2 linked regions of the Psychrobacter arcticus 273-4 genome follow. The protein of the gene in region 2 interacts with the protein of the main gene of each other region in a pairwise test. Links are inferred from orthologs where the notes say so. Each region holds a gene or a part of one and is shown on either strand. Other genes may lie near its edges.

Region 1 (15,850 bases), 450 kb from region 2 along the record:
TGACGCTACCACCCAGCACCATCTCAACGATATCCATGGTGCTTTTGTCAGTGACACGCATCCCATCGATACGGTCTGAGTGTCGCCCAAGCTCTTTTAACAAGTTATCCACTTGTGGACCGCCGCCGTGTACGACGACAGGGTGCATACCAACGGTTTTGAGTAAGACGATATCGCGGGCAAACGAGCTTTCAAGCGCAGGATCGGTCATGGCATTGCCGCCGTATTTGACCACGATGAGTTTATCGACAAAGCGTTGAATATAGGGCAGGGCGGTGGTCAAGACTTCAGCGGTGATTTTGGCGTCATCTAAATTCAATGTCATTATAAACTCCTAAAATACGGTATTAAGCGGTTGGTTGTTGCTATAAAAAATCATGGATAACAAAGCTGTGCTTGTGATAAAAAGTAGTTTTGATAACTGGCTACTGAGGAGAAATCGCCACAATCTGCGCGGCTAGATTTTCATCAAATGGACGGCATAGCGCGGCAAATTTTGCTTGAATGTCTTGTAGATGTGCCATGCTATCTCCTGCAAAGCGTACCGTTAAATTGTGGCTAGTATTCGATTGGCGCAGCACCCCAAAACCATGGGCAAAATCCAAGCGCACCCCATCGATACAGCTCAGTTTGGTGCCAATTGGCAATAAGTGTTTGGCTTGCTCTATGCTGATAGGTGGGTTTTTCGTAGAGCAACTACAAAGCGCCCGCTGACAGGTGCTGAGTACTTGATGGTCAGAGTAAGGCGACGGTGCAGCAGTTGCTTTAATAAGTTGTTGCAAATACAAGCACAGGCGGGTCAGCTGCTCAACGATTGAGCAATCGGTTAACGCGCTTACTGGGAGCGGCAAATAATGGTCAGCAGTACTGACTATATCCGGCAAGCTATAAATAATATCAGCAAGATTTGTCGTAACATTTAGACTACTTGCAGTATCAGCCGCTAGCCAATGTAGCAGCCTTAAGGCTGCATATATGGCATCATCATAGATAATAAAGCGACTGTCGTTAAAGATAAAATGCCCTGATAACTCGCCAGCAAATACGATTTTCCCAGCAGAGTCCTGCATCTGTTGGCGCATTAGACTGCTACCAGTTTTGCTCATGATAGGTTCTGCGCCAAGCTCAGTCAGTAACGGTGGCAAATGATGCGAGCATTTAATATCAAAGAGAATTTGCGGCGGAGATTGTAACTGGGTGAAAGCGACTGGACGCTCAGTCAGTGTTACCTTTGCCAATAAGTAAAGCAAGTGATCGGGCGTGACCACTTTGCCCATATTATCGACAATCATTAATCGGTCGCCATCACCATCAAAGGCGATACCTATATCTGCTTGATGATTGAGTACGCTTTGCTGCAATTGTTTGAGCCGATGTGGTTCAGTAGGATCAGGATTTCCCGCCGGAAAATCTCCATTTGGGGTGTCATTAAGTATGATGACATGGTGGCAAAAACGCTCAAATAAGGGCGGCGCGATATGACTGGTGGCACCATGCATACAATCGATAACAACCACCAAATCCAGCTTTGTAAGAAGTGATTGATTGTTTTTATGACCGAAAATATTAGTATGCGGTTGGTTGTTGTGCGGATAGAATTCTTTGAATACTTGCACAATAGCATCGATATAATGCGCTGCTACATGCTCAGGCGATAAAGACGTTTGCTGATTACTAGTATGATTATCCACTACATTCAGTGAAATGTTTGACGCTTTATAGTCTTTTTGATTGTCTTCTTTAACAATCGCTTTTCGAAAATTGATTGTTTCAAAATCGGTTTTTTGGAGGCAGCTTTTATGCAAGCCACTTTTCTCAAGCATGCCGTTGTCTAAAGAACGTTCAGTTAACTGCTGATAGGCTACTTGCTGATAAAGCGCCTGAATCTCTTCAACGCTAGGAGATTGATGATTAACCAACCACTTAATGCCTAAAACATCTTTGGCAGAATGACTGGCAGTCACAATGATACCGTGACCATAATATTGCTCAGCCCAAAAAACCATCATAGGAGTGGTAATCAGTCCCAACTGGATAACTTGTAGACCGTGTTGGCTTAGTATAGTGGCAAGCTTTTGAGCAATAACGTCACTATCGCGACGTACATCATAGCCAATCACGACGATCGTTTTTTCGCTAGGCGTGTGCTGAGATAAACTGGGCGCAAGTTTGCTGTTATTAAAATTATACTTTACTGGAGAGGGATGTGTCACATTATAAAGATGAGCAAAAGCATGCCCTAAGGCTTGAATAAAATCAGTAGTGAAATGCTGGCGCGAACCGCGAATATCATAAGCACGAAATAAGGAGTGCTGCGCAGCAAAATACGGCATTGCTTACTTTCCTTATTGTCGTGATTAACATGGTAATGGTTGATAAAAAATAAATCGCTGACTATTATTTATGCAATTTATGATAAATGACTATTCATGGTGAATAGAAATTGAATGATGGTTATTGACGACCGGAATGTCCAAAACCACCAGCACCGCGGGCACTGGTATCGCTAAACTCTGTCACGACTTCAAATTCAGGACGGGCAACAGGGACAACCACATATTGTGCCATGCGTTCTGCTGGATTGAGGACAAAGTCTTCCAGGCTACGATTCCAAATACTGACCATCAGCTCACCTTGATAATCCGCATCAATCAAGCCGACTAAATTACCTAAAACAATACCATGCTTATGACCAAGACCTGAACGCGGTAAAATCATCCCTGCAAAGTTAGGATCTTGGATATAAATCGCCAGACCAGTACCAATCAAATGCGTTGTCCCAGCTTTAATCGTCAAAGGCTCATCAATACAAGCGCGCAAATCAATACCAGCACTGCCATCAGTAGCACGAGTTGGCAAAGAAAACGCTTTATCTTCAGTAATTTTAGGGTTTAATACTTTAACTTGTACAGCTTGCATAACGCACTCACTTAACGATTTAATGGTTTTTTAAACAGAATGAATCACATTTTTAAATATACTTAACAGCAATTATTATAATGAATAACTGATGGTTTTTAACTTTTAGTTTCTAAATTTTAACAGGCGATTGACTAAAGAATCAGTACGCTCGCCAAGCCCAAGAATGACATAAAGCCGACAATATCCGTTACCGTAGTCAGGATAACGGAAGCAGATAATGCCGGATCGATATTCATGCGTTTCAGCATCAGCGGAATACTAATGCCCGAGACATTGGCGGCAGTCATATTAATCGCAATCGCCAGACCAATAACTGCACTGATTTTTATGTTATGAAACCACAATTGCGCAATAAACGCCATGATTATCGCCCATATGATACCGTTTATCGCCCCAACCCACAGCTCTTTATTTAATAACCATACGCGGTTAGAGCCACCGATTTGTCCCATTGCCATACCGCGAATGACGACGGTAAGTGTCTGCGAGCCTGCAATACCGCCCATACTGGCCACCACGGGCATCAGTATCGCCAGCGCCACCACTTTTGCCAGTACTGCCTCAAACTGTCCAATCACAGCCGCGGCTAACAGCGCGGTGCATAAATTGATACCGAGCCAAATACTACGGCTTTTGGCGCTGGTCAAAATAGGCGCAAACAGCTCTTCATCTTGACTGACGCCAGCCAAGTTTTTCATGGTGCTGTCGACATCATCTTGGATAATCTCCATGATGTCCTCACCGTTTAGTTGACCAACCAGCTCGCCATGACTGTTAATCACTGGGGCAAAACGAATATCCTCTGAGCGAAAAATCGCCGCGGCATCCTGAATGTCCAAGCGATCATTGATGGTAATTGCGGTATCAATCAAATCCGCAACTAGGGTGCTCTGCTTATGTTTAATCAAATCAACCAGACTTAATAAGCCGAGTAATTGCTGGCTTTGATCGACGACCAATAGCTCTTGGCTTTCATCATCCAGTAAATCAATATTTTCTCGCAACCATTTCTGCACGTCAGCCAGCGTCATATCTTCTCGCACCTGAATAAGCTCAGGATCCATATAGCTGCCAACTTCCCAGTCGGCATAGGTATCGAGTTTATTGACCTGAATGCGTATATCTTCATCCAAAGTCGCCATCACCGAAGTACGCACACTTTCGGTGACCGTGTCTAGAATCTCTGAGATATCTTGCGCATCAAGATCTTGGGTAAACAGCGATATCTCTTTGGAAGAGATATTTTCCATCAATGGCTGGCGTGTATCAAACTCTAGCTCAGCTAGCACTTCACCTTTGATGTTGTCTGGTACTTGCGCCCAAATCAGTAGTCGGCTCTGAGTCGGGAATGACTCTAATAAGTTGGCAATCTCATATTCTGACTGCCTCCCTAAAAACTCAGTAATCGCCTCGTACGCTTTATCTGCCACCAACTGTTGCAAGTAGAGTAGTTTATACTCAGCGTTAGATTCAGCCGGATTATAATCTCCCTGTCGGGTTAATGGTCGTTCAGAATTCGGCGTAGGAACGGGCATAAAGGTTCCAAGTTTTTCAAAATTGTTAAATAATAATGACTAAGATATAGGCTTAATGTTTAATTAATGAGTTGTATAGTCGGTGAAAAGTAATATCGATACAACACGTATTGCTGGTGCAAATTTTTCTTGCTTGCTGTGCCTACGCAGACAGAGGCTGCAAAAAATTTACACCAGCAATACGGTAGCGACTTTAAAGTATTTCAACTATATTGAAAATAATAGAGGCAGACTTTAAAGGTTAAATATTAGCGATTGCCTAATAAAGCCCGAATGTTAGCCAAGTATTCATCAGCGACTGCTGCGGGGTCTTTGGTGGCTTTTTGTTTTTTTGCTTTGGCAGGCCAGTCGATATGATCTTCTGGCAACTCATCTAAAAACCGTGATTCAGAGGTCACGCGCATTTGACCGCCAGCACGCCGCTGGGTGGCTAATGTCAAGGTTAGCTCACGACGCGCGCGAGTAATGCCCACATACATCAAGCGTCGTTCTTCTTCGACCGTCTCGCTTAAAATTGAGTTGCGATGCGGTAGCATCTCTTCCTCCAGACCCATGATATACACGAAATCAAATTCCAAGCCCTTGGCGGCATGTAAGGTCATCAGATTGACTTTATTGGTATTTTCTTCTTCTTGCTGCTGCTCAAGCATATCAAGCAATACCAACTTGCGAATGATGGTATCAATCGTCCGATCTTCGTCTTCTTCAGCGCGATTAATCAGCGATTGGATACTGGTATAAAGCATATCGATATTATCAATACGGTTTTTTTCTTGCTGCGGTGTTTTAGAGTCACTGCGGACAAAATCAATATAACCAGTCTCATCAATCATCTGGCGTACGATTGGTACAGGGTCAGGATGTTGATCAAGCTCACGAGTGTAATGCTCAATAAAATCGCCAAACTCTTTTAGCGTGCTGTAAGCTTTTGATGGCAAGACATGAGCAAGACCGGCATGCGTACAAGAGGCAAGTAGTGAGATGCTATGCTCTTGTGAAAATAAGCCAAGCTTTTCGAGCGTGGCTGGTCCCATACCGCGCTTGGGTGTATTAATCACCCGTAAAAATGCACTGTCGTCTTCTGGGTTTAAAATCAGACGCAAGTAGCTCATAACGTCTTTGATTTCACTACGGGCAAAGAATGATTGACCACCGGACAATTTATAAGGTACTTGCAATTGACGAAGTTGTGCTTCAAGCATCCGCGCCTGAAAGTTACTACGATAGAGAACCGCGTATTGTTCCCATTCATTGCCAAAGCGCAGTTTATGAGTGACGATTTCTTTGGCGACGCGCTCAGACTCATCATCATCATTACGGCAGTTAATAATTCGAATTTTTTCGCCTTGACCTTTGTCTGACCAGAGTTTCTTTTCAAATAAATGCTCATTATTAGTAATAACCGCATTTGCTGAAGTTAAAATACGCGTGGTCGAGCGATAATTTTGTTCAAGCATGACGATTTTTAGCTTAGGAAAATCTTCTTTGAGCAGCCCCATGTTTTCAGGTTTAGCACCGCGCCATGCGTAAATAGATTGGTCATCATCACCAACGACGGTAAAGCGCCCTTGCGGTCCGACCAGATATTTAATCATCTCATACTGAGCCGTATTGGTATCTTGATATTCATCGACCAACAAATAGCGAATACGGTTTTGCCACTTGTCACGTAGCTCTCTGTTTTCACGTAAGATTTTGGTCGGCAATACAATCAAGTCATCAAAATCGACCGCATTATAAGCCCGCAGATTTCGCTCATACAGCGCATAAAGCGTCGCAAAAATCATATCTTCTGGATCGTCTAAGGTTTCCATCGCCTTATCCGGCTCAATCAAATCGTTTTTCCAATCAGAAATCATTTTTATCGCTTTGCCGACCAACTCTCGACTTTCAGCGCCACTTAAGTTGTCACGCATCATCAGCTCCATCAGCAGACGCTTGCTATCATCGCTGTCCATGATGGAGAAGTTGCCCTTAAGGGGCGTATGAAGCAGCTCATAACGCAAAAACTGTAGCCCAAACTGGTGAAAGGTTGATACTGTCAGCCCACGCGTCTTTTCACTCGGTAGCAATTTACTGACTCGAGCTTTCATCTCACGCGCCGCTTTATTGGTAAAGGTCACCGCGGTGATGCGCTCAGCTGGCATATTACATTCTTCAATCAAATAAGCAATTTTGCGCGTAATCACTGAGGTCTTACCGGAGCCGGCACCTGCTAATACCAGCAGCGGACCGGATACGTAGAGCATGGCTTCTTGTTGTTTGGGATTAAGTTGACTCATAACGTGACCTGTAAGACAAAAGCAAAAAGAGGGTAGCAGTAAATCGTAAAATGCACCTAGCTGCCATCAAGCGAAAGGCACATTCGTTAAAACAGATGACATTTTTAATAGGATAAGTCACAGAATAATTTTAAAATTTTGTGGCAATCTTTGAGAAAAATCAGGTGAGCTATTATAAAGCAAAACCAGGGCTTTTGGGCAGGAGTTAGTAGCGGGGTATATATAAAATTATGAGGTATATATAAGGTACGTCTTAAAAAATGGCTTGGAGAAACATTTTGTTTCAATGAAAAACGTCTAAAATTTAGCTAACATAAGGTCATTTGCCATGAATGGAAATAAGGCGTTAGAGTTAAGTATCATCACTTAGAAGAGTAGACATTAAACAATCATAAGCTGTAGCTAAATGCGCGATTTATATACATTTTTTACCTTATTTAGTATTCAATTAGTAGGGTATCCCTTAAAGTGGTAGAAGGTTTTTAGAGCAGGATAATAGATAATCTATAGCATAGTTTGCGCATAAAAAAACCTATTTTTTTTGCCGATAAAGTGACCGCTCAATACAGTTAAAAACTAGCTTTTGATTGCCGATATGCGTATAGTACGTAAATAATTTATGCCAGTTGTCACGTCATTGTTGACCACGTGTAATGAGCTATTAAATCAATTAAATAAACACGAAAATATGATATTGATTTAATACGTTGATCTTACGTTGTTAGAAGATGCGTTGGGCGACCAGCCTTTATCCGCATATCGAGCGGAAACTCTATAGTTGGTCATGTCTGACATCGTCGTCAATAAGCTTGATAATTGGTTGTTACCAGCACAGAACCTAACATGTGACTCAACGACAGTTGCGTTGTGTTTTCGTCTGCGTTATGCCTGTCGCTTTACGACCTTAAAATAGGTCGGTACTTGCACAGCGTGTAACACTCGATTGGGTGAGGAGCACGTATTATCATGTCTGCTTTTAATTGGTCAGCCATTGCTTTTATTTTAGCCGCCATTGCGCTAGTTGTGTTTATGTTGGTCGTACCGCGTCTACTTGGCGGTCGCTCTCATGGTTCACAAAAAGAAGAGATATTTGAAGCGGGTGTTGTCGGATCTGGCAACGCCCGTATTCGTTTGTCCGCCAAATTCTATTTGGTGGCCATCTTCTTTGTTATTTTTGATCTAGAAGCCCTCTACTTATATGCTTATGCCGTTTCGGTACGTGAAGCTGGATGGCTTGGCTTTGCTGCTGCCGCTATATTTATCACCATCTTGATCATTGGCTTAGTATACGAGCTGAGTCTGGGTGCGATGAACTGGGCGCCAGCTGATAAGCTGCGCAAAAAAGCGCGCCTATATGCTGCACCTGCTGGCTTTAGTCTAGCGGACATCACTAAGTTCGATGGCGTTGATGAGCTAATGGTTGATCCTACGGGCAAGATACCTGCGCAGTCTTCAGGACAGATTAATGTTTCAAACAATATTGAGACCAATCGTCGTCACTTGCAAAACATCGATCACATTAACACCACGGGCAATGTGACTTCTGTGGACTTTGCGACGTCTGCGCAAACAGACAATATTAAGCGTTAATAAACCCTAATGGTTTTGCCGGTTTTTGCTCAAACTTTGCCTAGCCTGCTAGAAGCTGAAAGCAAAGTAAGGTGCTGTAAACAGATTTATCATATATTTATATTAATGGTCACTTATTAATAATAGAAGTTATGGCGATAGTGATGACAAATGATTGTCATGCATTGCTTAAAATAAAGGTTGTATGTTATGAAATACACATTAACAAAAGCCAACCCTGATGCAGATGTCTATCCTGCTCAGACAAGCCAAACCGTCAATGACCCAATGGAAGATGAAGTCAATAAAAACGTCTTTATGGGTCGCCTAGAAGACCTTGTACACTCAACAGCGAACTGGGGGCGTAAGCACTCACTATGGCCATTTAACTTTGGTACGTCATGCTGTTATGTCGAATATGCGACTACTCTGACAGCGGTTCATGATTTGTCACGCTTTGGTGCCGAAGTTATTCGCGCCTCGCCACGTCAGGCGGATGTGATGATCGTCGCTGGTACTTGCTTTGTCAAAATGGCACCCGTTATTCAGCGCCTTTATGAGCAAATGCTTGAGCCAAAATGGGTTATATCGATGGGTGCTTGTGCCAACTCGGGCGGCATGTATGATATCTATTCTGTTGTGCAAGGGGTGGATAAAATCATTCCCGTCGATGTCTATGTACCAGGTTGTCCGCCACGTCCAGAAGCGTTGATTCAAGGCTTGATGTTACTACAAGAATCTATTACTAAAGAGCGTCGTCCATTAGGTATTCATGTCAATGATCAGGGTATCTATCAGCCGCAAATGACGCCTGAGCGTGACCGTAAGCAAGCAGATCGTATTGCTGTGAAAAACTTACGTAGCCCAGATAGCATTTAGTTAAGTAGTTTGGCGTAGTTATTAATAATTGTTAGAAGTGCGCGTACGCTCATCATAGTTTGGTTATGATTATCATCTTTTATTATGGTTGTCATGGTTTAGTTATGATTAATGAAGGAATACATCATTCATGGTCACGGTAGTCGAAAACATAGATCCTAAGATCAAGCCTGTCCCAGCGGTTATCAAAGAGCTGGAAGAAAAATATGCTGGTAAGTTTGTCGTGCAGCACACGGTTGATGAAATTCCAACGGTTTGGGTGGCACGCGCTGATTTATTAGACGTTCTCTTATTCTTGCGTAAATTGCCAAAACCTTATGTCATGCTATTTGACTTATCAGCGATAGATGAGCGTTTACGTCAGCATCGCCAAGGTTTACCTGAAAGCGACTTCACGGTGTTTTATCACTTGATGTCGCTTGAGCGTAATAGTGATGTCCGTATCAAAGTCGCGCTGAGTGAAGAAGATTTAAACGTCCCAAGCGCGACACAGATTTGGCCAAATGCTAACTGGTATGAGCGCGAAGTGTGGGATATGTTCGGTATTGTCTTTACGGGACATCCGCATCTAACTCGTATTCTATTACCAAAATATTGGGAAGGTCATCCGCTGCGTAAAGAATATCATGCGCGTGCGACTGAGTTTACACCGTATTTCTTAAACACAGCTAAACAACAATACGAGCAAGAAAACCTGCGCTTTGTCCCTGAAGAATGGGGCATGAAACGTTCAGGTCGTGATGAAGACTTTATGTTCTTGAACATTGGTCCTAACCATCCATCTGCTCATGGTGCATTCCGTTTGGTACTACAGCTTGATGGTGAAGAAGTCGTCGACTGTATCCCTGATATTGGCTATCACCATCGCGGCGCAGAAAAGATGGCCGAGCGTCAGACATGGCACTCATTTATTCCTTATACCGACCGTATTGATTATCTTGGCGGTGTGATGAATGAGCTACCGTATATCATGTCGGTTGAAAAGCTGGCGGGTATCACGATTCCACCACGCGCTGAAACCATCCGCGTGATGATGAGTGAGTTCTTCCGTATCACCAATAACTTACTATTCGTCGGCACCTTTATTCAAGATGCAGGTGGTATGACGCCGGTATTCTATATGTTTACTGATCGCCAAAAAGCCTATGACGTCATCGAAGCAGTGACCGGCTATCGTATGCATCCGGCATGGTTCCGTATTGGCGGCACCGCGCACGATTTACCGCGTGGCTGGCAGCGTTTGGTGCGCGAGTTTTTAGACTGGATGCCAAAACGCTTGGATGAGTATGTCAAAGCAGCATTGCAAAACAGCGTGCTTAAAGGTCGTACCCAAGGCGTGGCGCAATATAATACCAAGCAAGCATTGGCGTGGGGCGTCACGGGTGCAGGCTTACGTGCGACCGGTTTGGATTTTGATTTGCGTAAAGCGCGTCCGTACATGGGCTATGAGAACTACGATTTTGAAGTGCCAGTCGGCTATAATGGCGATGCTTATGACCGTTGTATGGTCAAAGTCGAAGAGATGCGCCAGTCGTTACGTATCATCCGTCAATGTATGGATAATATGCCGCAAGGTCCTTATAAAGCCGATCACCCATTAGCGGTACCACCGCCAAAAGATCGTACCTTGAATGATATCGAGACCTTGATTAACCACTTTATCTCAGTCTCTTGGGGTCCTGTGATGCCAGCGGGTGAGTGTACGACGATTGTAGAAGCTACTAAAGGTCTAAATAGTTATTACATTACCTCGGATAAAGCGACGATGAGTTATCGTACCCGTATCCGTACACCGACGTTTGCTCATTTGCAGCAAATGCCATCAGTCATTAATGGCTCACTGGTATCCGATGCCATTATGTATTTGGCATCGATTGATGTTGTGATGGCGGATTGTGACCGTTAGAGCGTCTGTGGTTATACGTTTATCGTTATCGTTTGTATATTAAAAGTAAGACACGTTCATTAACATGTTATCGCCAAATTGGCACACCAAAACGCTGTCATTGCGCCTTGAGCGCAACTTTAACAGTGGGCTGAGTGAGGAAAGAAAAAGATTATGAGAATTGTTTCCGATAAAATGCCAAAAGTAGATGTGGCAAGTATCTTAACTGCTGAAGAAATTGCGGCTATCCATGAGTTTATGCATCATTATCCCCATCCACGGGCAGCATCTTTAGATGCTCTAAAAATCGTGCAAAAGCGTAACGGCTGGGTCGATGATGCGCAAGTGAATGCCATTGCTAACATTCTAAATGTTCCTATGACAGATATGGATGGAGTAGCCACCTTTTTTAACCGTATCTATCGTCAGCCGGTCGGTCGTCATGTCATCCTCATTTGTGATTCGGTCGCTTGTTATTTAACAGGTTATGAAGCACTGGCAGCTGAACTGAAAGCGCAGCTGGGTATCGATTATGGTCAAACCACCGCCGACAAACGCTTTACGCTATTGCCGATTTGCTGTTTGGGCAACTGTGATAAAGGTCCTGCTGTATTGATTAATGAAGATACTTATGGTCCTGTCCAGCCTGAAGAAGTCGCCCAATTGTTGGAGCTATACGCATGAGATTAACGGTTTCAGAGCAGATTGCCCTTCGCAACCAAGGCAAAGCACCAAGCCAACTTAATGAGCAGTGCATTCCTATCTATGGTGACAGAGCGACCGCTACCAGTGAAACTAAACCACTGACATGGCGTCTAGCACATCACGATGCGGTATTAGATTTGGCAACTTATGAATCGCTACGTGGTTTTGAAGCACTAAAAATAGCGTTAAACCAATCACCAGATGATACGTTAAAAACTATCAAAGAAGCGGTAGTTAAAGGACGTGGCGGTGCAGGTTTCCCAGCGGGTATTAAGTGGTCGCTGATGGCACCACCAGATGGTGGTCCACGCTACCTAGTTTGTAATGCTGATGAGATGGAGCCGGGTACGTTTAAAGACCGTTTGCTGATGGAGCGTCTGCCACTACAGCTTATAGAAGGTATGCTGATTTCTGCCTACGCGATTGGTGCAACTGCTGGTTATATCTTTATTCGCGGTGAATATATCTTAGCAGCGGAGCGCTTAACCGCAGCAATTGAAGAGTTACGTGCCAATAACTTGATTGGCGATAATATTTTAGGCTCAGATTTTAGTTTTGATTTACATGTGCATACGGGTGCTGGTCGTTATATTTGTGGTGAAGAAACGGCATTGATTAACAGCTTAGAAGGTCGTCGTGCCAATCCGCGTACCAAACCGCCATTTCCACAAGTGGCAGGTGCATGGGGACGTCCAACCGTCGTTAATAACGTTGAAACTTTGCATAACGTCTCAGCAATTATCCTGCATGGTAGCAAGTGGTATCAAGACTTGCCAAAAGCCAAAGGTGTGGTCGAAACACCTGGTACTAAACTGTTTGGTTGCTCAGGCTTGGTTAACGATCCCGGTCTTTGGGAATTACCTTTTGGTTATACGGCACGTGAGATCATTGAAGATTTTGCGGGTGGTATGCAGGAAGGTCGCACGCTTAAGGCTTGGTTACCGGGCGGCGCATCAACGGATTTTTTAACCGCTGAACATTTAGATACTGTTGTTGATTTTGATACCATTCAAAAAGCCGGTAGTCGTATGGGTACAGGCCTGCTGATGGTCGTCGACGAAGAGCAAGATATGGTGCCATTGGTACGTAACCTTGAGATTTTCTTTCAGCGTGAATCGTGTGGTTGGTGTACGCCATGCCGTGATGGTCTACCGTGGGGCGTTAAAATCCTCACCGCTATCAATGATGGCGAAGGGCAGATGGGCGATGTTGAAAAGTTAGAAGGGTTAACCCGTGACTTATGGATCGGTAAAACCTTCTGTGCCCATGCGCCGGGTGCGATGGAACCACTCATGAGTGCAATTAAATATTTCCGTCCTGAGTTTGATCAAAAAATTACGCAGGCGGTTGGTGAAGATGTCATTGAGGCTGCAGCCAGTCAACAGCTAGATGTGAAATAAGGAGAGCGGCATGGCAGTCATACATATTGATGGAACCACTGTCGAAGTAGATAGCGCGGATAACTTGCTACAAGCATGCTTGTCCCTCGGCATTGATGTGCCGTATTTTTGTTATCATCCAGCCCTTGGCTCCGTAGGCTCTTGCCGTCAGTGCGCGGTTAAGCAATATATGACCAAAGAAGATATGGAAGCGGGTCGCGGTCGCCTGGTGATGTCCTGTATGGTTGCCCCAGGCGATGATATGTACATCTCAGTGACTGATGATGAAGCCAAGGCTTTCCGTAAGTCGATGGTTGAGCTGTTGATGATTAACCATCCGCATGACTGCCCAACTTGTGAAGAGGGTGGACACTGTCATTTGCAAGATATGACTTATATGTCAGGTCATCATCGTCGTCGCTACCGCTTTACCAAACGCACCCATCACAATCAAGAGCTTGGTCCGTTCATCGCGCATGAAATGAACCGCTGTATCGCTTGCTACCGCTGTGTCCGTTTTTATAAAGACTATGCAGGCGGCGAAGATTTGGGTGTTTATGGCTCAAATGAACGCGTTTATTTTGGTCGTGATAAAGACGGTCAGTTTGAAAGTGAGTTTTCAGGTAACTTAACGGAAGTCTGCCCAACTGGTGTATTTACCGATAAAACGCATTCTGATCGTTATAACCGTAAATGGGACATGCAGTATGCCCCAAGCATCTGTCATGGCTGTTCAGCGGGTTGTAATATCTCTGCCGGTGAGCGCTATGGTGAGTTGCGCCGTATCGAAAACCGCTATAACGGTGAAGTAAACCGTTACTTCTTATGTGACCGTGGTCGTTTTGGTTACGGTTATGTTAATCGTGAAGATCGCCCAACCCAAGCGCTTGAGCGTATTAATGGCAAACACGTCAAAATCAATATTGACTATGCGCTTGATGAAACCATTAAGCGTATCAAAGATAAAAAAGTCATTGGTATTGGTTCACCACGTGCCAGTTTAGAGACCAACTTTGCGCTGAAGAACCTCGTTGGTTTTGATAATTTTTCAACAGGTCTCAATCATCAGCAGCAAGCACTGGTCAATAAATGTATTGAAGTACTAAGTACCGAGGGTATTTATAACCCAGGTATGGTTGATATTGAAAGTCATGATGCGGTGTTAGTGTTGGGTGAGGATATCACTCAAACGTCATCACGTGTGGCGCTATCTATTCGTCAAGCGGCAAAAAATGAAGCCATAAAAATGGCTGCTGTGACCAAGACACAATCGTGGTTGGCTGAGCCAGTCAAACGCATTGCTCAAGGCGCGCAGAGCCCAGTATATGTCATCGATGTGACTCAAACCAAACTTGAAGATATCAGTAAGGTTAGCGTGGTCGCGACGCCTGAAGACATCACTAAGCTTGGTTTCAAAGTCGCTGATGAGATTGCTAAATTTGCCGATAATTTAGCAAAAATCGTCGACCCGCAAATAGCTGAAAAAGATGCCGATACTGATATTGATGCTATGCAAGCACTGGCACAGCAAATCGCTTATGACTTGATACAAGCGGATAAGCCATTGGTCGTCTCTGGCAGCAGCTTATCGTCTATCGCTTTAATAGAAGCGGCTGCACAAATCACGCAAGCATTAAGCCAAAAGCGTGCAGCCATCAAAGCAACTGAGCAGTATGAAGTTGAGACGCATAACGCTCAAGTTGCAGCAGCTGAAGTGCAAGCACAAACAACAACCACTCAGCAAACAGAAGATAAAGAGCTATCTGCTAAACCTAGCAAACCTCAGGCAGGTGTGGATACTGAAGCGCAAGATGATGTTGAACGTCAGCCTGCAACCAAGCTTGAGCTAAAAGACGTCAATAAAAAATATCATGCGCAAGCGGGTATCTATTTAGCGGTTCCAGATGCCAATAGCATCGGTGTGTGTTTGCTTGGTGGACATTCAGTTGAAGAATTGCTGGCGACAGATTTTGACGTGGTCATTGTGGCAGAAAATCAGCTGACCGATGCCATTGATGCTAATAAATTAACCCAACTATTGACCGATAAAACCGTGATTGCGCTGGATCATCAATTGCTTGATTGGCACAAAGATGTCGATATTGTATTGCCAGCAGCCACCTTTGCTGAGGCAGATGGCACGCTTATTTCTGCCGAAGGTCGTGCGCAGCGCTTCTTCCAAGTTTATGATAACGACTATTATCACCCGCTTAGCAGTATCAAAGAAGGCTGGCGCTGGTTACATGCCGTACATAGCAGCTTAGAAGGTCGCGATGTTGATTGGACGCAGCTTGATGATGTCATCAATGCTTTGATAGCGACGCATCCTAAACTTGCCGGTATTAAAGAGGCGGCACCTGATGCCGATTACCGGATGAATGGTCTAAAAATTGCCCGCCAGCCACGTCGTTACTCAGGTCGTACTTCTATGCGCGCGCCGGTATCGGTGCATGAGCCAATGCAGCCAAAAGATTTGGATACCGGTTTAACCTTTTCAATGGAAGGCTATAGCGGTAAACAAACCCCAAGCGCTATGATTCCTTTTGCACAATCCGCGGGCTGGAACTCACCGCAAGCTTGGAATAAATATCAAGATAAAGTCGGTGGCAGTCTTAGAAATGGTGATCCGGGCGTACGCTTGTTCGACCAATTAGAGCGTTTGGCTATGCGCCAGTATGTTGCTCCAGAAGTTAC
Region 2 (15,745 bases):
GATGATTTATGCCAATGTCATCGGCAATGATTTGGGACCCAAATTCACTCCTATTGGCAGCCTTGCGACTTTACTATGGCTGCATGTCTTGGCAGAAAAAGATTATAAAATTAGCTGGGGGCAATATATGAAGATCGGGCTGATTATTACGCCGCCAGTATTATTCGTCACGCTGTTAGCTTTAGCATTTTGGTTGCCATACTTGTCTTAGTAAAGAGTGATTCACGCATATTTATTTTATTTTTTATTGACTCTATCTTCTGCTTAAAATGAGCATTACGCTAACATCCATGAAAGTCATCGGTTATAATAGGCAGCTGTTTTATAATGACACGTTTATTTTGCCAAGGACTTATGATGAGTGATCAGCAAGCACAAAAGCAAGCCGCAGCCAAAGCCGCTCTACGCTATATTGAAGATGATATGATACTTGGCGTGGGGACGGGCAGTACGGTGAACTGTCTGATTGAGTTATTACCGACATTAAAGCTTGCTGGCGCGGTTGCAAGCTCGCAGGTGACAGAAGATAGATTGCGTGCACTTGGTATCGAGATTGTTGATTTAAACTTTGCAGGTCAGCTTGATGTGTATATTGATGGTGCTGACGAAGTAAACGCGCATTTGCAACTGATTAAAGGTGGCGGCGGTGCGCTGACACGCGAAAAAATCGTCGCCGCAGCTTCCAATAAGTTTGTCTGCATGGTCGATGAGAGTAAAAGTGTTGAGATACTGGGGCGCGCTTTCCCAGTACCAATAGAGGTATTGCCCCAAGCACGTTCTTATGTGGCGCGGCAATTAGCCCGTATGGGCGGCGAGCCGGTTTATCGTGAAGATTTTGTCACGGATTATGGCAATGTGATTTTGGATACTTACGATTTGGATGTCAGTAATCCACTAGCACTTGAACAGCAGTTAAACAATATCGTCGGTGTGGTTTGTAATGGTATCTTTGCTGCCAATCAAGCAGACGTTTTGCTCAAAGCAAGCAGTAACGGGGTTGAAATACTTAACCGTTAATTTTTCGTTGATTAAACATTAAAAAGGCAAAGCACTATCAAGGTGCTCTGCCTTTTTTAGTAATGTTATTGCTATATAGTTGAAATGCTTTACGGTCGCTACAGTATTGCTGGTGTAAATTTTTTGCAGCCTCTGTCTGCGTAGGCACAGCAAGCAAGAAAAATTTGCACCAGTAGTACCTGTTGTATCGATATTACTTTTCACCGACTATAACTGCTATTTAATCCGCTTTTTGAGAGCCGTACCTGATGCAGATATTTATGCAGGCAATTTGATCTTATCTTTTAATAAAAACTCCATTAAAGCTTTTTGGGCATGTAAACGGTTTTCAGCCTCATCCCATACCACAGAGCGTGGATCATCTAGCATATCATGAGAGATTTCTTCACCGCGATGCGCTGGCAAGCAGTGCATAAACACCACTTCAGGATCAGCTTTATCAAGCAGTGATGGCGTCACTTGATAAGGAGCAAATCGACGTGCGCGAGTATTTTGTTCAGACTCTTGACCCATACTTGCCCATACATCAGTAACAATCAAGTTGGAGTCTTTTGCCGCATCTTGTACATTTTCGACAAGGCTGACGCAATGCGAGAAGCGTTCCATAAGTGCTGAGTCAGGCTCAAAGCCATAAGGCGCGGCGACACGCAGCTCAAAACCAAACTGATGAGCAGCTTGCATAAATGAGGCGCACATATTATTGCCATCACCGACCCAAGTGACGATTTTGTTTTCGATACTGCCGCGATGCTCATAATAAGTTTGCATGTCAGCCAGTAGCTGGCAGGGATGAAATTCGTCGGTCAGGGCATTGATGATAGGGACACTTGAGTACTTTGCAAAAGTCTCGACTTTTTCGTGACCAAAGGTGCGAATCATAATGATATCGACCATACTAGAGATGACGCGAGCAGAATCTTCTAAAGGCTCACCGCGTCCAAGTTGGGTATCATTTGGCGATAAGAAGATGGCATTGCCACCGAATTGCCCCATACCTGTCTCAAATGAGATACGCGTACGGGTTGATGACTTCTCAAATATCATGCCGAGCGTCCGACCAACAAAGGGCTGATATATCTCGCCTGCATGTTGCATCTTGCGCAATTCGCTGGCGCGTTTGATGAGGTTTTCTAGTTCTTGTTTGGTGAAATCAGATAAGGTCAAAAAATGGCGCAAACTCATAGCAATCCTAGCAGTCGAACACGGTCAGTGAAAAGTAATAGGTTATCAGCCGGCAATTATACTGGGTCAATACATCAGGGCGTCAGTGCGTAGGCTGGGATAACAACAAACTTTTAGTATAGCGCAATTACTCTCAATGTAAATGTTCAATTTACTCTGATTTTTTAGTCATGCACACATGCAATGGGTGAGTGGTTATCTGGAACAATCCTTATCCCTGTAGTCGTTGAGGGCGTAAGCTTAAGCGGCACAGCAACTCATAACTAATCGTACCTGCATGAGTAGCGACTTCATCGACACGTGGCGCATTACCCCATAGTATTACTTTGCTATTTAATGCAGTGCCCTCTGGTACGTTGCTAACATCAATGACAATCATATCCATTGCTACTCGCCCAATCACAGTACATGGATAGCTTTGATGGTTGATGGTATCAATGACAGTAACGTAAGTCTTATCGGCAATCACACGTGGATAGCCATCACCATAGCCGACACTCACCAGTGCGGTTCTGGTATCTTGTTGTGCCAGCCAGCGACTACCATAACCGATTCCCTCACCTGCATTGACAGTTTGCAGTGCAATAATTTGAGCACTAAATTCCATGGCTGCTTGCAAGTCTAGCTCATACGCACTTTGGTCAATGACAGGTGTACTGCCATATAGCATGATGCCTGGGCGTACCCAATCATGATGATGTGTGGGGAAATTAACAATACCAGCAGAATTGCATAATGAGCCTTGAACATCTGCGCTGACGGTTTCTTGCAAAGTGCTAAGCATGTCATTAAAACGCTGGATTTGCATGGCATTTAATGGATGCGTCTGGTCGTCAGCGTTGGCAAAGTGGGTGGTCAAAATCAGCTGGTAGCCTGCTTCATGTAAACGCTGAGCCGCGACAATAACGCCATCGGCATTAAAGCCCAAGCGGTTCATACCTGTATTGTATTTTAGCCAAACGACACGAGTTGCGCAATGAACAGGTGGCGTATGCTCTAACGCCCATGTCAATTGCGGCGCATGATGAATCACGCAACTGATATCGTGCTCAATAGCTTGTCGCCATTCATCGACAGTAAATGCTCCTTCAATCAGAGCAATCGTTTTGTCCCAGCCCAACTGCCTTGCTTCCAGCGCCTCTATCAAGGTTGCTACACCAACCCCATTGGCTTGTTGCAGCGCTGGCAAGACAGCAGCAACCCCATGTCCATAGGCATTGGCTTTTACCATAGCAAGGACTTTGGTTTCTGGTGCAAATTTTTTAACTTGATTAAGATTATGAGTAATGGCGGCAGGTTTAATAGTGATTGTGCGCATAATCGTCTTCTTTTTTAGCAAAGTTATGAGGTGGTAAATTTATAAAGCCAGTGATTCACCAATCAAGCTGATGAATCACTGGCTATTGTTACGAGCAATTGTTACGAGCAATTTTTATGAATAATTATCTGTCAGTTTTATTATTCGTCATTCTCGAAACTGACGTTTTGATAGTATTCTGGAGTCAAATTGATAAAGCGGGTAAATTGCCCTTCAAAACCTAAACGTATGGTGCCGATAGGACCATTACGCTGTTTACCAATGATAATTTCAGCCACCCCTTTATGGTCTGTATTCTCATTATAAACCTCATCACGATAGATGAACATAATCAAATCGGCATCCTGCTCAATCGCACCAGATTCACGCAGATCTGACATAATAGGGCGTTTGTTAGGGCGATTTTCTAGGCTACGGTTAAGCTGCGATAAGGCGATAACCGGACATTCAAGCTCACGTGCCAGCGCTTTTAAGCTCCGAGAAATCTCAGAGATCTCTCCAACACGGTTACCATCTAGACCTGGTACTTTCATTAATTGTAGGTAATCGACAATGATAGCGCCAAGCTTGCCATCATGGTTTTTGGCAATACGGCGACAGCGTGAGCGCAGCTCAGATGGTGGCAGGGCAGTACTGTCATCAATATATAGATGCTTTGACTGCAAATGCTGAATGGCGTTCATCATTTTTGCCCATTCATCTTCGTTCATTTGCCCAGAACGCAGGTGCGTCTGATTGATGGCGCCCCACGATGACAGCAAGCGCATCACGATAGATTCTGCGGGCATCTCCATCGAAAATACCACCACGGGCAAATCTTCATTAAATAAAATCCCTTCTGCTAAGTTCATGGCAAAGGTGGTTTTACCCATCGATGGACGGGCAGCCACAATGACTAAATCGCCTGCTTGCAAGCCTTGGGTTTTATTATTGAGCTCAACAAATGGTGTTTGTAAGCCAATCATGCCATCTGGGTTTGATTTAAGTTCTTGGATTTTATCAAGGACATTGGTCAATACGGCGGTAATACCTACAGGTCCACGCTGCTCAGCACGTTTGTTATGTTGCTCATTGATACTAAATATTTTTGCTTCTACGTTGTCCAAAATATCGCTGACGGTTTGGTCTTTGGGGTTGTAGGCTAGGGTCAACATATCATTACCGGTGGTAATGAGCTGACGTAGCGTAGACAGCTCACGCACGCGCTGGGCGTAAGCGGTCAGGTTAAATAAGGTGGCAGGGCTTTGGCTCAAAATATCTGCCAAATAACTGTCACCACCTGCGCTTTTGAGCAGTTTTTGTGCCTCTAACCAATCGTGCACCATGACGGTATCATAAGGCTCATTGACGGCGGCTAAATGAGCAATGGCATCAAAAATATACTGGTGTCGTCCAGCATAAAAATCGTCTTTGGTGACAATATCTGCAATTTTGTCATATGCCTCTTCGATACTCATCAAAGACGCTAGCAATGCCTTTTCAATATCGATATTGTGCGGCGGTGTTTGATTGAGTAAGTCGTCGGTTTTTTCAGTATCTGCCATGAGTGCCTAATATTTCAAAAGTCGGTATAGATGGATATTTGGTATAAGTATTTATTTTAGTCATGATACAGCAAAGCAAACGCAATGCACTTCGACGATATAGTCGGTGAAAAGTAATATCGATACAACACGTACTACTGGTGCAAATTTTTCTTGCTTGCTGTGCCTACGCAGACAGAGGCTGCAAAAAATTTACACCAGCAATACGGTAGCGATTTTAAAGTATTTCGACGATAGCAGTACCAAAACGTCGTCTCACGCCTGCCAGTAAATGCTACAATCAAAAGCGAAAGTTTAACACATTATGCGGTTTTTTCGGCTCATATAAGTAATTATCTATAAAAATGCACGCTTCTATGAAATGAAATTCATGACATTTAATACCGCTTTAAATGCGCTCGTTTATCATAAAAAATATAATAAAATCAGGTTCTTAATATAATAATAGGATATTATTGCTATGCAAAAAAAATTACCACTATTAATCACGACTGGTGAACCTGCGGGCATCGGTATGGACATCGTGCTGCTGCTAGCGGCAGAGGGTAAGTTACAAGATTTTGATCGTCCAGTTTGGGTCACTGCTGATGCGACTGCCATGCAAAAACGCGCCGATGAGCTCATTGCTGCGGGCATACTCGAAATCTGCCCACCTTGGAAAACGCTCAATGCAAATGATGCAACTATAATAGAAGAAGATTTTTTAAATCAAATGTCACAGCAGAATATTAACGGTGGCACGGTTAATGATGACAATGCTTTTATCTTATTCAATATACCTTGTGCTGCGCCCGTAGTTTGCGGAAAAGTCGATACCAATAACTCATCAATGGTCGCACAGCAATTGCAAATTGCGCATAAACTGGCAATCAACAAAACAGTCGCCGCTATCGTCACCGGACCATTGCAAAAATCAGCATTGATAGATGCCGATATTAAGTTGCTAGATGGCACTATGTTTAGTGGTCATACTGAGTTTTTTATGCAGCAAAGTGGCTGTGATAAAGTGGTCATGATGCTCGCTAACCAAGCCATGAAAGTCGCGCTTGTGACCACTCATTTAGCATTAAAAGATATCCCTGCTGCCATCACCGCCGATAACGTACGTCAAACGGTACAAATTGTCATCGATGATATGCGCGAGAAATTTGGCTTGACCCAGCCCCGTATTTTGGTCTGTGGTCTCAATCCACATGCAGGCGAGGGTGGGCATTTAGGGACTGAAGAGATTGAGATTATCAATCCAGTACTACAATGTTTTATTAATGCTGGGATAGATATATCAGAGGCGATGCCGGCGGACACTTTGTTTACGCCAAGACATTTAGCCAACTGCGATGCAGTGATTGCCATGTATCATGACCAAGGATTGCCCGTGCTCAAATCGCATGGCTTTGGGGATACGGTCAATCTTACCTTAGGACTGCCTTATATTCGCACCTCGGTCGATCACGGTACGGCGCTTGATTTAGCAGGACGCGGCGGTGCCAGTGCAACCAGCCTATACCAAGCACTCATCATGGCAAATGAGATGGCGAATAAATCACTCGTAAATTAATCTGCGCCTTTCATATCTATGATGGTTATTGATCGTGTTTATCAAAAATACAGCGCCATTATGAGCTGTGGTATAATTCGATGTAATAGCGTCAGCAGGGTAATACTAATACTGCCATTGCTGCCAATACCTTATCGACCATTTCTTTTTTATCTATTAAGAATTTTTTATGTCCAAAATTTCGTTTGATGCTCAATCCATTTCTAACAGCCTACGTGCTGCAAAACACCAACCGCGTAAACGCTTTGGTCAAAATTTCTTACATGACCGTAGTGTTATCCGTGAGATTGTTGAGAGCATTCGCTTAGAGCGCGATGATAATTTGATTGAGATTGGACCAGGGATGGGCGCACTAACTGAGCCATTGTTGGCAGAAGTAGATGCGATGACTGTAGTCGAGCTGGATCGTGATTTGGCAGATAGCTTGCGTATTCGTATCGGTGCCAACAGTCACCCAAACTTCACCATTATCAAAGACAATGCCATGCATGTGGATTATCGGGAGCTGTATAGCGAGGAGCGCGGCAAGTTACGCGTGGTGGGTAATCTACCGTATAACATTTCTACGCCTATCTTATTTCATTTGCTCAGCTATGCCGATGTGATTGAAGACATGCATTTTATGCTGCAAAAAGAAGTGGTCGAGCGTATTACCGCTGACGTTGGTAGTAAAACTTACGGTCGCCTATCTGTCATTATGCAGTATCACTGCCATACGGATTATCTACTAACCGTACCGCGCGGTGCTTTTAATCCACCGCCAAAAGTGACCAGTGCTGTTTTTCGTCTGACCCCGCATATCATTAAGCCAGTCGTGGCAGAAGATGAAGAGTATTTTGCATTGGTAGTGCGCGAAACCTTTAATCATCGCCGTAAAACATTGCGCGCTATCTTTAAAAAATCAACGCTATTGCCGACGTTGAGCGAAGACGATTTTGCGGCTTGCGCCATCGACCCACAAGCCCGCCCTGAAACCTTAAATGTGAAAGATTTCGTGAATTTGAGCAATCAGGCGCGTACTATACCGGTATAACGTATAACAGGCATAAAAACGGTGAGCAGGTGCTGTTCTCATTGTTTAAATAAGTGATGGTCATTGGATGGTTAAAAAGCATCAGCCAAAATCATTACCTAACCGTTATTTAAAAAATATTGTGTAAAAATTATTGAGGGTTTATGAGTTTCCGTCATCAGTATGTCATCGGTGATTTGCAAGGCTGTTATGCTGCGTATCTTCAGCTACTTGAAACATTGGATTTTGATCCTGCGCAAGATAAATTATGGTTTGCCGGTGACTTAGTGGCACGTGGCGAGGACTCGTTGAATACGCTGCGTCATGTCAAAGCCTTGTGCGAGCAAGGGGCAGCAGCGACAGTACTTGGCAATCATGATATCAACTTGCTTGCGGTATGGCGTGGCGCGGCAAGCATTAAGAAAAAAGATAAAACGGCACCGATTTTTTCTGCTGATGATTGTGATGATTTGCTGGAGTGGCTACGCCATCAGCCGTTATTGGCTTATCCTGATAAGCATACGGTGCTGGTGCATGCCGGTATCCCGCCGCACTGGAGTATTGAAGACGCCGAAAATTATGCACGGCAGTTAGAGTCACAGTTGCGCGGTCATTTAAAACAGCTTGATAGATTGTTGCCAAATCTCTATAGCAAGACGGCAGATGAGTGGCATGCAGACATTCATGGGTTCACTAAAATGCGTGCGATTGCCAATTATTTTACTCGTATGCGCTTATGTCAGCAGGATGGGTTGCTTGAGTTTAGTTTTACCGCAGGATTAGATGAGCGCATGCCAGAGAATTTTCTGCCTTGGTTTGAATGGCAAGTGCCGCGCACGCGTAAGGTGTTATTTGGCCATTGGGCAGCACTCAAAGGTGAGATTGATTTGCCTTATGCTCGCGCACTTGATGGCGGCTGTGTTTGGGGCAATCATCTGCTTGCCTATCGCTTGAGTGATGGCAAAACCATCACGTCAAGTGCGCAGTGCTTGCCAATACCCTCTTAGATTTTTAGTGATTCCAAAAACCAGTCAAGCCATCAAATTAACCCATTAACTGGGTAGATTTGGTGGTTTTTTTGGTTTAGGCAGTGGTGTTTTGGCGTCGCCCGCAACTTTGGTATTAGGGTGGCTATCATTGCTAATAGGATCAGATGGCGTCTGATTATTCTCATCAAACGCTGCAGGCGTCTTATCATATTGAATATCCTGACTATAAGGGACACTACTGAGTGCTTCCTCTGTCAGACCATCATCAAGCTCAATGGTTTTATTCATGGTTGGTTTATTGACAGTAGTATGAGTCTCGCGGCTGTTTAGCTCAGGACTCAGCTGATGCTCTGCTGAAGGATTAGTATAATGTATATCGGTTGCCGCCTGCTGGTCTTCTGTCTTTTTTTGCAAGGCTTTTGGTAGCACTTTGACATCAGATAAACGCCGTACCACATAGTTTTTGGGAAGTGGCTGATTGCTATTTTGTGGTGCCGTATCATCAAAAATCATCTGACCTTGGCTATCAATGCGCGCATACTTCATCGGTTTGTCACGTGGCCAAAAAAAGTCTGAAGGATGAGCCATTAAGTGGCTGAAGAGTTGTTTGGTTAAGCGACTCCAATCGACGAATTTCACCTCTTTTGAGCGTAATGCGACAAATAATGCCAATGAGAAACTGACGATCAAGTTGACCATACCAATAAGTAAAACGCCAAAGACAGAAAGCAGCACCACTTGCCACTCTAGCTGATTAGACGATATATTAAATAAGCCATGAGCCAAGTTCGCTGAGGCAAATGCAATATGGCGAATATCAATCGGTAAGCCAAATAAGAAACCAATCGTTGCGGTACTTCCTAAGAATACCCCAAATATAAAGTTGCCCATGATAGCGCCGAGATTGGCTTCTATAAAGCCGCTTAAACGTTGCAGCCATGTTTTGGGTAATAAATACTGTAATAGCTTATGACGCTGGATACGGGCACCTATTTGGTTGTAAACCGCCAAATTGTCATAGTAGCCAGCAATCAGACCTGATAAGAATAAATACACCCCAGCAATGGCAGCATGTGGCAAAGCCAGCGAGCGAAAAGGGTCAAGATCATGAAGTAGCTGGGCGGCCTTATCGGTATCAATCATCGGTGCACCGGTATATTGTAACCAGGCAAAAGAAATAATAAGGGCGACTGGTATTGCTATCATAATATTACCTATGATAGCAATAAATTGGGTGCGTAAAATATCGACCACCAATTCAGATAGCTTATTTAACTGATGTGATTTTTTGCCTGAGCTGTCTGATATGGTTGAGGCGATAGCTGCCGCTGTCATGGCAGGCTGCTTGGTAGCAACTGTACCATGGACGATGTGGATAAAAACGAAGCCTAAACCATAAATCATACTATTTACAAAGGCACGGCCCATCGGTGCGAGGGCTAGGTGGTACGCCAATATCTTAGTCGTCGCCATAAAAGCAATGATAAAACCACCGATAGAGGCTTTTTTAAACATATCCTGATAACCGGATTTATCGGTACTAATATAATGTTCACCGACGCGGCTGGCGTTTTCAGTGACTTTACGCGATAGCAGCTTGGTATTATTATCAATCAAATAACCAATACTATAACGGTGACTGGCAGTCGTAATTAACGCTTGAATCAACTCAATTATTGCTCGATCGCGCTTATCGTAGTTGTTTGCTACCAGCTCAGTCAATATACGCATACGCTGCAAGCTTTGATCCAAGCGTAGCATCATGTTGGTTAAGCGAATAGAGATACCGGTTTTGTAAATGCGTTTGCGTATGGTGGCAACGATGTCTTCGCATTGTTCAATCATGACCAATAAAGGCGCTGGATCCACGGCTTTTTCGGGAATGATATCAGTTAAGGTGTCAAGCTCATGGGCTTCTCGGTACTGATTGACGTACAAGACCGCTTCTTGATTTTGTGCGACAAATGACGCTGAATAATTCAGCATTTGCGGGTAAGATTCCATCAAGTCTGGATGCAAGCCAATGCCGCTGATACGATACGATAAAATAATAATCGCGTTCAAAATGCTGTTTTTTGCCGTCGCCACTAAGTTTAAATGTTGCTCATTTACTTTGAGTAGCCCGACCAGCTCATCCCATTTTTCTTTTTCAATATTAGCAAGCCAGCGCTCATCAGAGCGTTTATCAAATAGATAACCGACCAATTCTACGACAGAATCTTCTTGTGGCAGCAGTGGCAAAAACCGATGACCAACCAGACGGCGCAAACTGTAAAAGAAACCCTGATCTGACATAATGCCGGTATCAGTATAAAGAGCGATTTGTCGATATTCAATAATAAGTTTTAAGACGAAGCTTGACAGCCCATCGCCATATTCTGGATACTGACGTAAAACATCAATCAGGTCTTGAATATTCTGATTGGCTAAAGCGGGCTCTTTATCGCTGACTCGTAGCTCATCGATTAAGCGCTTAAGTACCGCGGGATCTGGCACATCACTTAAGGCAGTAATCTGTTGTAAAATGTGTTTTATCTCTGACACATTGTATCCCTTATGGTGGTTATTTCGATCATTGTTATTATTCAGTATGTGCAACGATATCTTTGTTTCTAGTAATGGTATGTATCACTGTTGCGATATATACCATCATTAATTTATAGTGTAATAATTTATAAATTTTAGGATATTTTTATTAGGTTTAATGCGCTTGGTTTTGCGTTATTTTAATCGTAACGGCGCATCAGTAGTCAATTATTTTGTTGTGTTGATTGTTGTGTTGATTGTTGTGTTGATATCTTAGACATAAAAAAAGGACAGTAGCGTAACTGTCCTTTTTATCATAGTGCGGTAGGGCTTACTTTATTATAAAAGTAAAAAATTAGCTAGCAGGTACATCAAAGTAATTAAGGTCAAAGTTCATCATCGGGTCACTACCCGCTCTAACCATCTGAGCATGAGCATCGATACGTGGCAAGATACGGCCAACGAAATAATCGGCAAGCTTGGCTTTGTTGGTGTAAAAATCACCTTCTTTACCGTTAGCCGCTTCGACCATTAATGCAAACATGTACGAGTAGGCGAGGTAACCAAAAGCGTGCATGTAGTCAACAGCACAGCCGTTAATTTCATTCTTACGCTCGCCAATGTTATTTAGCACCGTTGTGGTTAGCGCTTCGATAGTATCTGCAGCATTTAATGTTGCTTGCTTGATACTATGATCTGCCTGCATATTACTGACAAAATCACGAATCTCACCTAAGAAATGGGTGACGTATTTGCCATTGTTACGCGCCACTTTGCGACCCAGTAGATCAAGTGCTTGAATGCCATTGGTGCCTTCATAAATTTGCGCAATACGTGTATCACGAACGATTTGCTCCATACCCCACTCACGGATATAGCCATGACCACCGAATACTTGCTGACAATCAACAGTCGCTTCTAGCGCTTTGTCGGTCAAGAATGCTTTAGCAACGGGTGTCAGTAGTGCAACGCGAGCAGTTGCGGCTTGAGCCGCTTCAGGATCGGTACTAAACTTCTCTGCATCAAGGTTTTTGGCAACGTACATTGCAAAGCAACGTGAGGCTTCAGTATTGGCTTTGGCATTCAATAGCATACGGCGTACATCTGCATGATGAATGATCGCATCAGCAGGCTTTTCTGGGCTTTGGACTTGAGTGTCGCTACGACCTTGACCACGGTCGTTGGCATATAGCGCCGCATTCTGATAAGCAAGCTCAGAACCACCTAAACCTTGTAGACCCATGGTTACACGCTCATAGTTCATCATAATGAACATTGAAGACAAACCAGTGTTTTCTGCACCAACCATCCAGCCTTTGGCGCTGTCAAAGTTCATCACACAAGTGGCAGATGCTTTGATGCCCATTTTGTGCTCGATAGAGCCAACTGCCAAAGTATTGCGCTCGCCTAAGCTACCATCTTCATTGACCAAGAACTTTGGTACCACAAATAGTGAGATACCTTTTGAACCTTCTGGTGCATTCGGAGTTTTTGCCAATACCAAATGAATGATGTTGTCAGTGAGGTCATGCTCACCGCCGGTGATAAAGATTTTGGTACCAGAGATATCATAGCTACCGTCATCATTAGGGATAGCTTTGGTTTTGATGATGCCCAAGTCAGTACCAGCATGTGGCTCTGTCAAACACATAGTACCAGCCCATTCGCCGTTGTACATTTTTTCTAAGTAAGTTTGCTTTTGCTCTTCAGAAGCAGCCGCGTTTAGGCAAAGTGTCGCACCAACTGTTAGATTAGGGTAGAGTGCGAATGATTGGTTGGCGGTAAAAACCATCTCTTCAGTCAGCATGGTGACCATTTTTGGGAAGCCTTGACCGCCATATTCAGCGTTACCGCTTAAGCCGACCCAGCCAGATTCAGCATACTGCTTATAAGCTTCTTTAAAGCCAGTTGGAGTCGTAACAACGCCATCACCTTGGAAGGTTGCGCCTTCTTCATCACCGCTACGGTTGATAGGTAACAAAACGTTTTTTGTCAGTTTTGCCATTTCTTCCAAAATCATATCGACCGTTTCCATGTCGACATGAGCGAGATTTTCGTTGTTTTGCCAAAATTCATGGGCTTTAAATACGTCAGTTAAAATAAAGCGCATGTCGCGAAGAGGGGCATTATAAACAGCCATAAACATTCCTTTGGTTTAAATAAATAAAAGTGAGTTGGACAAATTTACAAGAGATCTTTTGAGTTGGGCTTAAGTATTTATTATTAAAGTCTAGCAAATTAGTGTGTGAACAGGTGTATTTGTTCGTGAATTATGCGTACACCAAAAGTATTTATTATTTTATTTAAAAAATGGCTATAGTCGGTGAAAAGTAATATCGATACAACACGTACTACTGGTGCAAATTTTTCTTGCTTGCTGTGCCTACGCAGACAGAGGCTGCAAAAAATTTACACCAGCAATACGGTAGCGACTTTAAAGTATTTCAACTATATATCAGCTTCTAAGTGATTATAAATAAGTGATTATAAATAAGTGATTATAAATAAGTGATTATAAATAAAATCGGCAACACACCTGGGTATGTTGCCGATAGAAGATGCCTTATTTAGCGTAGCAAAAAATGATCGATCAATCATTTTTGGTGTTAATCAAAATGCAAATTGATCAACATCCATGCTCATATATGGCTCAACACCTGTGCTAATACGTTGTACGTGAGTGGTCGTACGTGGCAACAGTTTGGCAAAATAGAATTGTGCTGTTTTGATTTTGGCATCATAGAATGCCTGCTCGCTGCTACCATTAGCGATTTTGGTTTGCGCTACTAGTGCCATGCGTGCCCATAGGTAAGCCAACGTCACATAGCCGCTAAAATACATGTAATCAACTGCCGCGCCGCCAACTGCATCTGGGTTTTCAGTCGCTTGCATGCCTATACGTGCGGTCAAATCGCCCCATTCTTTTAAGTGCTTGGCAAGTGGGCGAATAAATTGACCCATCTCATCATTGTCTTTGTTATCATCACAGAATGCTTGAATGATTTTGACGAAGTTTGTAAGCAATTTACCTTGTGAGCCCAAGACTTTACGACCGAGTAAATCAAGCGCTTGAATTTCAGTGGTACCTTCGTATAAGCAAGCAATGCGGGTATCACGGACGTTTTGCTCCATGCCCCATTCGCTGATAAAGCCGTGACCACCATAAACCTGTACACCATGATTAGCCGCTTCTAGACCGGTTTCAGTCAAAAAGGCTTTAGCAATCGGTGTTAGTAGTGATAGCATTTGGTCAGCAAATTTCAGCTCATCGCCTTCGCCTTTTGCAACAGTATCCGCAAAGTGTGAGAGGTAATAAACTAAGGCACGACCACCTTCTGCAAAGGCTTTTTCAGTCAACAGCATATTACGCACGGCGGGATGCACAATAATAGGATCAGCCGCTTTTTCTGGCGCTTTAGCACCTGACAATGACCGCATGGCTAGACGGTCTTTGGCATACATTAATGAGCCTTGAAAAGCATATTCAGCAGCGGTTAAGCCTTGAACCGCTGTACCGATACGGGCTACGTTCATAAAGGTAAACATGCATTGTAGACCACGGTTTTCAGGACCAATTAAGTAACCTGTCGCGCCATCGAAATTCATGACACAAGTTGCTGAGGCTTTGATGCCCATTTTGTGTTCGATAGAACCACAAACGACATTGTTTTTTTCGCCTAGGCTGTTGTCTTCATTGACCATGATTTTAGGCACGATGAATAAAGAGATGCCTTTGGTGCCAGCAGGCGCACCTGGTAGACGAGCTAAACAGATATGGATAATGTTGTCAGTTAAATCGTGCTCACCAGCTGAAATAAAGATTTTTTGACCGGTAATGCTATAACTGCCATCAGTATTTGGTTCTGCTTTGGTACGGATAATACCCAAATCAGAGCCGGCATGGGCTTCAGTCAAACACATGGTGCCTGACCATTCGCCGCTTACCATTTTTTCTAGGTAAGTTTGTTTTTGCTCGTCCGTACCATGATGCTCAATGGTTTGGATAGCGCCGTGCGATAAACCGGGATACATAGAAAATGACCAGTTCGCTGTACCAACCATTTCATTGATGACCGTCGATAACGAGACCGGCATGTTTTGACCACCGAATGCTTCTTCAGCAGATAAAGCTGGGAAGCCAAGCTCACAATATTGCTTATAGGCTTCTTTAAAGCCCTTTGGCGTAGTTACTTGACCGTTATCAAATTGACAGCCTTCAGCATCACCGCTTTGGTTCAATGGTGACAGCTCATTTTCAGCAAAGCTTGCGGCCATCTCAAACAGACTGTCCATCAACTCGCGATCTGCTTCTTGGAACGCTGGCAAGGTTTTATAGTGGTTTTCGCTATCAAGTAACTCATGCATCACGAATTGGATATCACGTAAGGGTGCTTTGTATTGCATAACTTCCTGTCCTTTTTTAGTGTATGACCGACAGCGATGGTACGACTGTGTTTTTTAAGTCTGAGTTGCTAGTATCTTGCTGGCATGGAATGTGTCTGCATTATTAACAAACAACGATACCGATCATATGAAATAACATCGAGAAGAGAATTAAGACTGTTTCTGTAAACTCTTGGTAAAAGATAGGCGTTCACT

The links.
Region 1: the proteins of dnaB (region 2) and PSYC_RS03065 interact in binary tests that used the Escherichia coli proteins (3 or more experiments, as listed by UniProt). The link is inferred for Psychrobacter arcticus 273-4 from one-to-one orthologs.

Annotation. Positions count from the first base shown.
Region 1 is NC_007204.1:687,655-703,504, forward strand. What follows is about bases 4,223-7,158. They hold PSYC_RS03065 (UvrD-helicase domain-containing protein), read right to left. Parts: upstream 6,740-7,158; coding sequence 4,706-6,739; downstream 4,223-4,705. Other genes in these bases: mgtE (magnesium transporter), read right to left, coding at 4,223-4,457. In the rest of the region: argB (acetylglutamate kinase), read right to left, coding at 1-325; PSYC_RS03050 (phosphomannomutase), read right to left, coding at 426-2,333; dut (dUTP diphosphatase), read right to left, coding at 2,455-2,919; more of mgtE, read right to left, coding at 3,054-4,222; ndhC (NADH-quinone oxidoreductase subunit A), read left to right, coding at 7,706-8,329; PSYC_RS03075 (NuoB/complex I 20 kDa subunit family protein), read left to right, coding at 8,519-9,187; nuoC (NADH-quinone oxidoreductase subunit C/D), read left to right, coding at 9,318-11,093; NADH-quinone oxidoreductase subunit NuoE, read left to right, coding at 11,247-11,756; NADH-quinone oxidoreductase subunit NuoF, read left to right, coding at 11,753-13,177; NADH-quinone oxidoreductase subunit NuoG, read left to right, coding at 13,188-15,850. UniProt on the Escherichia coli protein: Rep helicase is a single-stranded (ss)DNA-dependent ATPase involved in DNA replication; it can initiate unwinding at a nick in the DNA. It binds to ssDNA and acts in a progressive fashion along the DNA in the 3' to 5' direction.
Region 2 is NC_007204.1:1,140,879-1,156,623, forward strand. What follows is about bases 2,860-5,690. They hold dnaB (replicative DNA helicase), read right to left. Parts: upstream 5,062-5,690; coding sequence 3,658-5,061; downstream 2,860-3,657. Other genes in these bases: alr (alanine racemase), read right to left, coding at 2,860-3,517; pdxA (4-hydroxythreonine-4-phosphate dehydrogenase PdxA), read left to right, coding at 5,522-5,690. In the rest of the region: PSYC_RS04960 (arsenic transporter), read left to right, coding at 1-211; ribose-5-phosphate isomerase RpiA, read left to right, coding at 358-1,017; argF (ornithine carbamoyltransferase), read right to left, coding at 1,276-2,199; more of alr, read right to left, coding at 2,411-2,859; more of pdxA, read left to right, coding at 5,691-6,619; 16S rRNA (adenine(1518)-N(6)/adenine(1519)-N(6))-dimethyltransferase RsmA, read left to right, coding at 6,789-7,652; PSYC_RS04995 (symmetrical bis(5'-nucleosyl)-tetraphosphatase), read left to right, coding at 7,796-8,638; PSYC_RS05000 (site-specific recombinase), read right to left, coding at 8,684-11,164; PSYC_RS05005 (acyl-CoA dehydrogenase C-terminal domain-containing protein), read right to left, coding at 11,502-13,286; PSYC_RS05010 (acyl-CoA dehydrogenase C-terminal domain-containing protein), read right to left, coding at 13,757-15,550. UniProt on the Escherichia coli protein: The main replicative DNA helicase, it participates in initiation and elongation during chromosome replication. Travels ahead of the DNA replisome, separating dsDNA into templates for DNA synthesis.